Regions from separate parts of the Leeuwenhoekiella sp. W20_SRS_FM14 genome, predicted to be linked through region 2. Evidence: riboswitches for the same ligand, from Rfam matches in the RefSeq annotation. Region 2 holds a riboswitch; the other holds the start of a gene.
What was found. A riboswitch is a leader RNA that binds a small molecule or an ion and turns the genes downstream of it on or off. The one in region 2 is predicted to bind cobalamin.

Region 1 (4,097 bases), 190 kb from region 2:
TTACTAAAGATTTCACAAAAAGTAAGTTGAGTCTAATTTCCAATTGTATTTGAAAAACGCTTGTCATAGGAGATCAGATTAAACACTCCGTATTTATTAGGGTCATTTAATAATAGTATTTCGTATTTCGTATTTCGTATTTCGTATTTCTACTTTAATCATTTCCCTTACCTTTATTCCATTTTGAAAATTGCTTAAAGAATGTCTAAAAAAACGGATCATATCGATTCTACTTCAGCAAATATTATAATTGCTAAACGCCGAAATTTACCCGATGCGCAGCAACTTATCACGCAAATTTGCTCAGGAAATACAACCGCACTTAGCCGAAGTATTACCCTGGTTGAAAGTACCGCAGCACGTCATCAGGCAATCGCTCAAGAAGTATTAACCGGATGCCTGCCCCACGCCAATAAATCTATACGTATAGGAATAACCGGAGTTCCCGGCGTTGGAAAAAGTACGTTTATAGAAGCCTTAGGTTACCATCTAACGCAACAGGGTAAAAAGATTGCCGTTCTGGCAATTGACCCTAGTAGCAGCATTAGCCACGGAAGTATTTTGGGTGACAAAACCCGAATGGAAACCTTATCTGTAAATGAACGTGCATTTATAAGACCATCTGCTGCAGGAGATTCTCTGGGAGGAGTTGCCCGCAAAACCCGCGAAGCTATAATACTTTGTGAAGCTGCCAGATATGAGGTTATTCTTATTGAGACAGTGGGCGTGGGACAAAGTGAAACCGCTGTTCACGCGATGACCGATTTTTTCCTGTTACTAAAATTAGCAGGAGCCGGTGACGAACTGCAAGGCATCAAACGCGGAATAATGGAAATGGCAGATCTTCTGGTTATAAATAAAGCCGATGGCGACAATAAAAATGCAGCCAAACTTGCTGCCAGTGCATTTGCAAAAGCTCTTCACCTTTATCCTGCTAAAGAAAGTGAATGGTCTCCAGAAGTGAAACGTTGCAGCGCACTGCAAAATGAAGGTATAGAAGAAATCTGGGAAACGATTTCTAATTATATTAAACTTGTAAATGAAAACGGTTATTTTGAAACCAACCGTAAAAAGCAAAACACCTACTGGTTAAAAAACACTATAGAAAATACCCTTAAAGATAATTTTTACTCAGACCCTGAAATAAAAGCAAAACTACCGCTACTTCTTGAAGCTTTAAACGAAGGAAAGACTACTCCGTTTCAGGCTGCACAGGAGTTATTGAAAAAGGTCTGATTTCTATTTTCTGAATCAAAGACAAAAATTAACCTCTTTTCTAATTTCTAATTTTCTAGGGCTTTACTTTTAAAAGCTGTAATCCCGGAAGGTCTAACTTTTTCTATTAAACCATCTTTTGTAAAGTTTAAACTGTCTACACACAACTCCCGAAGTAAGTCTTCAGAGTTTGGCGAGTTTGCAGAATGTCTGTGATACAAGATATAATCCTGTCCGCTGCTATTAAAAACAGTATGATGTCCGGGGCTATAGGTTGTAGAATCGGTTTCTGTAGAAAGTATAGGACTGTTTTCTGCTTCAGTAAACGGCCCATAAGGATTATTTCCTGTAGCATATCGCACCTTGTAGGTGTCTTCTATTACCTTTCCGTCTGAATACATCAGGTAATACACACCATCTCTTTTAACCATTACAGGAGCTTCAAAATAATTGGCTGGCGTAACATCCTTAATTTCGCCTTCAAAGGTGATCATATCTGCACCCAGTTTTACAACAAAACAATGCCCGTTAACCCAGTTCAAACCAGAACCCCAATACAAATAGGCCTGTCCGTCATCATCTATAAAAGCTTCCGCGTCTATCATATGATATTCGGGGAATAGATTTCCTTTTATTAAAGGACTTTCATCTTCTTTGGCATTTTTCCACGGTCCTAAAGGAGATTCAGCAACACCTGCCCAGACCTCACTTCCTACAGACACATACATATAAAACTTACCGTTTTTAGCTTTAATTACGGAAGGTGCCCAAACCATACTTCCGTTTGAAGTGGGGCTCGTGCACGCCTCTTTTGTAGGCCAATTTAAGGTTTTCTGTTCCCAGTTTTTAAAATCGGTCGACTCTAAAACGGCGAGGTCTTCTTTACCCCACGGGTCTTTGGTTGCATAAATATAAAATGTACCCGCTTCCTGAACAATAGAAGGATCTGCGTAGTAGCCCTCAGCAATAGGGTTAGTTATTAAATCTTCAGATTTATCCTGATTACTGGTTTGTTTTACTTTATCTGTCTGCTTACAGCTCAAAACCGCTAAAAACATAGCAGAACTTAACAATAGCCTTTTCTTCATAATAACGAACCTATAAATACTTACTTAAATGTAATATATACATTTAAGATAAAATATTTTGTTTTTATTCTAGAAACATTGAGTTAGCTTATTAAAATATACTAACGTTGTACAGATTTTTGGTTATAGCATTTTTATGCTGTATTAAAAGGGAATCAGGTGTAAATCCTGAACAGTTCCCGCTGCTGTAAATCCTATTCTGTAGTACAGGATAATCGTTTAACAAAACCACTGTCGCAATGATGGGAAGGGTTAAAACGAGGGATGAGTCAGAAGACCTGCCACAATCTATTATAAATCAAAGCTTTCGGGAGTTATTGCTTTGGGTAGATTGTTCTGTGCGCCTTAATTTTAAGGTGTATTTCTTCTATCTATATCTATTTCCCGTTGTACGATTTACTAAAAAAGTAACCTTTTATTAATTAGTATATCTTTATTATGCAACACAAAAACACAATCAAACTACTTTTTCTGGCAGGAATCACTATGCTATTAGCATCCTGTGCTAATGATGATGACACGGCTTTCACCCCTATGGAATTTACAACACCAACCTATGAAACCAACCTTGAACTCCTTTTAGGAGACACGCTTAAACTGAATCAGGAAATTTTAAATCTTCCGGAAAACGTGCAATTCAAATGGACTACTGAAGATACTGTCCTAAGCATATTACAAAACTTAGAATACATTCCTAAGCAGGCCAAAACATTTGCACTCACCTTTAAAGCCACGACCAATCTTGATTCGATATCGCGCACCTATCAGGTTAAAGTAAACGACCCTTATGATGTGTATTACAGACCTAAATCTTCTGAAAGTAGTTCGTTAATTTCTCAAGTACTCGCATATAACCCAGCTCCAGGTCAATTTATTAATAGTTCTTTTGGTACTCCCGAGGATGCCCAAAAACTAGTTGGTAGCACTACAAATACAATTTCACTAGGTGCCTGGGGAGGCTCTATTTTAGTAGGTTTTGATCATACAATAGAAAATGTAGCAGACGCTAAAGATTTCCTGGTTTATGGTAACGCATTTAATGGCCTTTCTGAACCCGGTATTGTACAGGTTTCTTTTGACACTAATGGAAACGGACTCGCAGATGATACCTTTTATGAGCTACGCGGAAGTGCTCACGCCGATGCAGCAACACTTACTAATTACACAACAACGTATACTAACCCGGGAATGCACGCAGACGTGCCGTGGTTAGATAGCCTCAATACTGCAGGAAGTGTTGTGGTAAACTCATATCACCCCCAGAACTTTTATCCCCTTTTTATCACCGAACTTGAAGAAGTATCGTACACAGGAACTCGTGTCTTTCCTGTAGTATCTAACAGCGGATTTACAAATATTGCTGCGCTAGAATGGGGTTATGTAGATAATTACGATGCAGATTATGCCACTTATAAAGGAAACCTTCTCGATATAGATCAGGCCATAGATGCAGACGGAAATTCTGTTAATCTAAGAGGTATTGACTTTATACGTATTTATACGGGAGCTCAGGTTAATGCAGGTGCCTTAGGTGAACTCTCTACCGAAATACGCGGTATCGCAGACTTTTCTATGCTAGAATAAATAAAAAAACCACTGACTCAACGTAGTAACTCGAGTACACGTTTAGTCAGTGGTTTTATTTTTACCTTTTTTGCGAGTTTAACCTCCTGGTTTCAGCTTTTTATAGCGCTTTTCATTAGTTCTGAATTTTAAGAACGCCACGACAATTCCCAGTATCAATCCAAAAAGACCATATTTGAGAAATACTTCAATATCAAATATTCCGCCGGA
Region 2 (4,097 bases):
TAAGGCCATCGCGTCACGTACGCGGGAGGCTACGAGTAAAACAACACTCAACACGGCAAAACTGCCTATGCTTGCAGCAAGTATGGTACCCCAGCTTCCGGGAGCGATAATAGCCGAAAGTCCTAAAGCGCTTCCGCCTAGAATTAAAAAAGCAACGCCCAGACTTGCACCACTGCTTATTCCTAAAACAAATGGTCCTGCAAGCGGATTTTTAAATAGTGTTTGCATCATTAAACCGGCAATCGCCAGGCCGCTACCGGTTAAAATAGCTGCTATCGCTTTGGGAATTCGATAATCTATGATAATGTAGGTCCACGCACTTTTTACACGCTCGTCACCCAGAATTATCTTAAAAATCGCTTCTATAGGAATATGAACAGAGCCCAAAGCAATGTTGACCAGAAATAAAGCAAAAAGCAATAGTACCAGTAAACCGAATTTTGAGCTGTGGTTTTTAGGGCTAATCAAGAGGTTTAAAAAAATGAGGTTTATAATTTACAGTTAGTTCCGGGTGAAAAATAGCAACTAAATCTGCAAGTACCCAATCTGGTCTTGAAGGAGCCAGCTCGTAATAAAGCAGACCTCCTGTTGCACCTTTTGCACTTCCGAAGCCATAAATTTTATGATTTTTAAAGGCTTTAAATTGTTTATAAACAGCATTGCCGGCGCTCAGATCACTGTAGGTTTCAAAACTATTTGGTGAAATCCAGAAATCTGCATTCTGAGCGGTATTTAAAACTTCTTCTACGCTTAGGGCAGCGCTACCGGTACCTCTAGTTTCTTTATAGATATAATCTGCGTGCGCATCTGCAACAAGTTGAGCTGCCCAGCTATCTCCTTTAGGTAAATACCAGACATCTTTAAACATGGCTCCGCTTAAAACGGAGGGTTTTGATTTTGCCTGAGCAGCTTTTGTTTTTAGGTTACGATATTGACCTTCAATCCTATTAAAAATAGAATCTGCTTCTGCCTCTTTATCGTAAAGTGCTGCAAAAAATTTAATCCATTCTGCCTGTCCTAAAGGCGTGGTTTCTACCCAATCGCCATTATAAATAACTGGTATTCCTGCTCTTTTAATAGAACTCAACGCTTTGTTTTCACCATCAACACCAAAACTTACTAAAACATCAGGGTTAAGATTTATAGTACTTTCAGTATTAATAGATTCATTTTGCCCTAACTCTTTAATAGCGCCGTTTTTAATGTGTTTTCGTACTGTTTCCGAAGAAATATAATCCAGATTGGGAAATCCTTTTAACGTTTGTGTCACACCCAGTAACTCTAATGCCGGGATGTGTGTGGTTGAAGTTACCACGATCTTTTCTACGGGTATTTCTATCACCGCATCTGCTGTAATACTATCTGGTAATTGGATCCCTCGTTGAACCAAGGCGTAGTTAAATGTCTTATCACTATTAGGCCAGGCTTTAGAGACTGTGATAATTTTAAAAGTTTTGTAACGGATAATTTCAAAACCCTTAGCGTAACTAATCTTTTGCTCAATTCCTTCACGAAAATGCTTATCAACTTCTTTGTTCTCTTTTTTACAAGAGGATATAGAGCATGATAAACAAATAAATACGATAGGTAATAAACTGCGCATCAGAATTATATAGATTTAAAATTGATTTAGAATGTATTATTCAAAACCCAAAAGTAAGATTAATTAAAAAAAGCAAGGTAGCGTAACACATTTGATTAACTTCGCGCTTTAGTTTTTGGTGTCATTTTTTATTCTAAAAAATGACTTAAAAGGGAATCAGGTGATTTCACATACGAAGTAGAATGAGCTAATACGAAATTTAATGATTTTGTATTTTTTTCACTTCATAGTTCGAAAATTCCTGAGCTGTTCCCGCAACTGTAAGCTTAGTCCGCATTTGACGGATGGTAAAGATTGTTCTTAAATACCACTGCCTTTTTAGGTGGGAAGGTTAATCTTTATACGCAAGCCAGGAGACCTGCCAGAAATAACATTTAACAAATGACTTTCGGGATAGAGGTCTGGCGAATATGAAATATATATCTAATTACATCATCACCCTGGTAATGCTTACTGCATTATCCCTAAAAGCTCAGGAACGCCCGTTCACTGCCTTAGACTCTGTATATCTTACAGATAGTAAATTAAAAGAATTTTCTACAGGAAGAAATCTTACCGTTTTATCAGATACGATATTGCGTAAAAACAGGCCACTTCTCACCAATACGCTCAATTTTAACACGCCTATTTATTTTAAAGAAAATGGATTGGGAATGGTATCCTCACCCTCATTTAGAGGTACTACAGCTTCACAAACTGCTGTTTTATGGAATGGTATAAATATAAATTCTCAATTAAACGGCCAGCTAGATTTTAATACGGTTAATGCGGGCGCTTACAGCGAGATTGCTGTGCGTGGCGGTGGTAGTAGTGTTGTTTATGGTACCGGTGCAATAGGAGGTAGTGTACATTTGAATACGCGGTTAACCTATGAAGATCAACAAGCGCATAATCTTTTTCTGCAATACGGTAGTTATAACACCCAGGATGCCCGATACAATTTGAATCTGGGTACCAAAAAATGGAGTTTAAATCTAGCTCTAACCCATAACAGCAGCGATAATGATTATGAGCTTCCAAATAGAAGAAAAAATTTAAACGGAAATTTTGAAAACACAGCCTTAAATGTTGGACTCGGATTTAAAATCAATTCAAAAAATTCAATACGCATATTTAGTGAACTTTTTAACGGAGAACGACATTTTGCAATTACACGGGCTTCAGAAACTAAGACTAAATATCAGGATCTTAACAGTAAAAATTTACTCGAATGGGAACACAGCTTTGGTTCCTTTAAGGGTATAGCTCATGTGGCCTATCTTGAAGAGTTTTATAAATATTTTGCAAATATAGATAGTGAAGTTTATTCTTTCGGAAAGGCTAAAACGTTTATTACCAAGTATGATTTGAGCTATCAAATTTCAGACCGGCTCAAACTGAATTCCGTATTGACTAATACATCTACCAGCGGTTTTGGTTCTAGTTTTGGCGATAATGACCGTAATATTTTTGCTGCCGCATTGTTATTGAAGCATCAACTGGCAAACGATTTTAATTATGAATTAGGAATAAGGAAAGAGCAAACTGAGAATTATGATAGTCCGTTTTTATTTTCTTTTGGAGCAACAAAAGCCTTAAGTGATTTTTTCAGCTTAAACCTTAACGTATCAAGAAATTTTAGAATACCTACCTACAACGACTTGTACTGGGAAACCGGCGGCAACCTGGATTTACTCCCAGAGAAATCACTTCAAGGTCAGTTGGGTGCCGTTTTTAACTTCAATTCTATTCAGCTTAATCTAACGGGTTATTACAATTCTATCACAGATATGATTCGCTGGTTGCCGGGAGCGGGTGGTGTTTGGAGTCCAAGTAATGTAGACGAAGTGGAGATTTACGGTCTTGAATCTGGGTTAAGTTGGTCTAAAAATTTCAATAAAGAGCATCGTATCTCTTTAAATGCAACATACGCATACACAGTATCTGAAAATAAACAAACCGGGAACCAACTTATCTATGTGCCTTTTCATAAAGCTACAGGGACACTAGATTATGGTTATAAAAGGTTTAATGCATCATTGCAGTATCTGTATGTAGGCGAAGTCTTTACCCGTAGCGATAACAATAGCCGTTATAATCTGGATGCGTATAACGTGGGTAATTTTAGTCTGGGTTATAGCTTCGGAAAAGAAAAGAACTACGAATTGGGCGCTCGTGTAAACAATTTTTTAAACACCGAATATCAAAGCGTTGAAAGCCGCTGGATGCCGGGAAGGAATTTTAATATGTATCTAAATTTTAAATTATAAATACCAATTATGAAAATTAATAAACTAGCAGTATTAGCACTCTTAGGTGCTTTTTTATTCAACTCGTGTACAGACGATAATGACGATTTAATAGAATTAATTCCTGAAGGTGATTATACTGATGGTTTTTTTGTGGTAAATGAAGGAGGATTTAATGATGGGGGAACGGTCTCATTTATTAGTGATGACCTTAATACTGTAGAACAAAATATTTTTAATGTAGTAAATCCTAATGCAAATGATTT

Region 1: it holds a riboswitch for cobalamin, as region 2 does, so the genes downstream of both, ACEN25_RS05020 (hypothetical protein) here and ACEN25_RS05805 (TonB-dependent receptor plug domain-containing protein) in region 2, are expected to answer to the same signal.

What each region holds. Positions count from the first base shown of each region.
Region 1 is NZ_JBGQOK010000002.1:332,124-336,220, reverse strand. It holds gene meaB (methylmalonyl Co-A mutase-associated GTPase MeaB) at 202-1,236, shown strand; gene ACEN25_RS05025 (family 43 glycosylhydrolase) at 1,284-2,303, opposite strand; cobalamin riboswitch at 2,407-2,603, shown strand; gene ACEN25_RS05020 (hypothetical protein) at 2,742-3,887, shown strand; gene ACEN25_RS05015 (hypothetical protein) at 3,966-4,097, opposite strand, start outside.
Region 2 is NZ_JBGQOK010000002.1:520,658-524,754, forward strand. It holds gene ACEN25_RS05795 (iron chelate uptake ABC transporter family permease subunit) at 1-468, opposite strand, end outside; gene ACEN25_RS05800 (ABC transporter substrate-binding protein) at 461-1,603, opposite strand; cobalamin riboswitch at 1,703-1,983, shown strand; gene ACEN25_RS05805 (TonB-dependent receptor plug domain-containing protein) at 2,014-3,852, shown strand; gene ACEN25_RS05810 (YncE family protein) at 3,862-4,097, shown strand, end outside.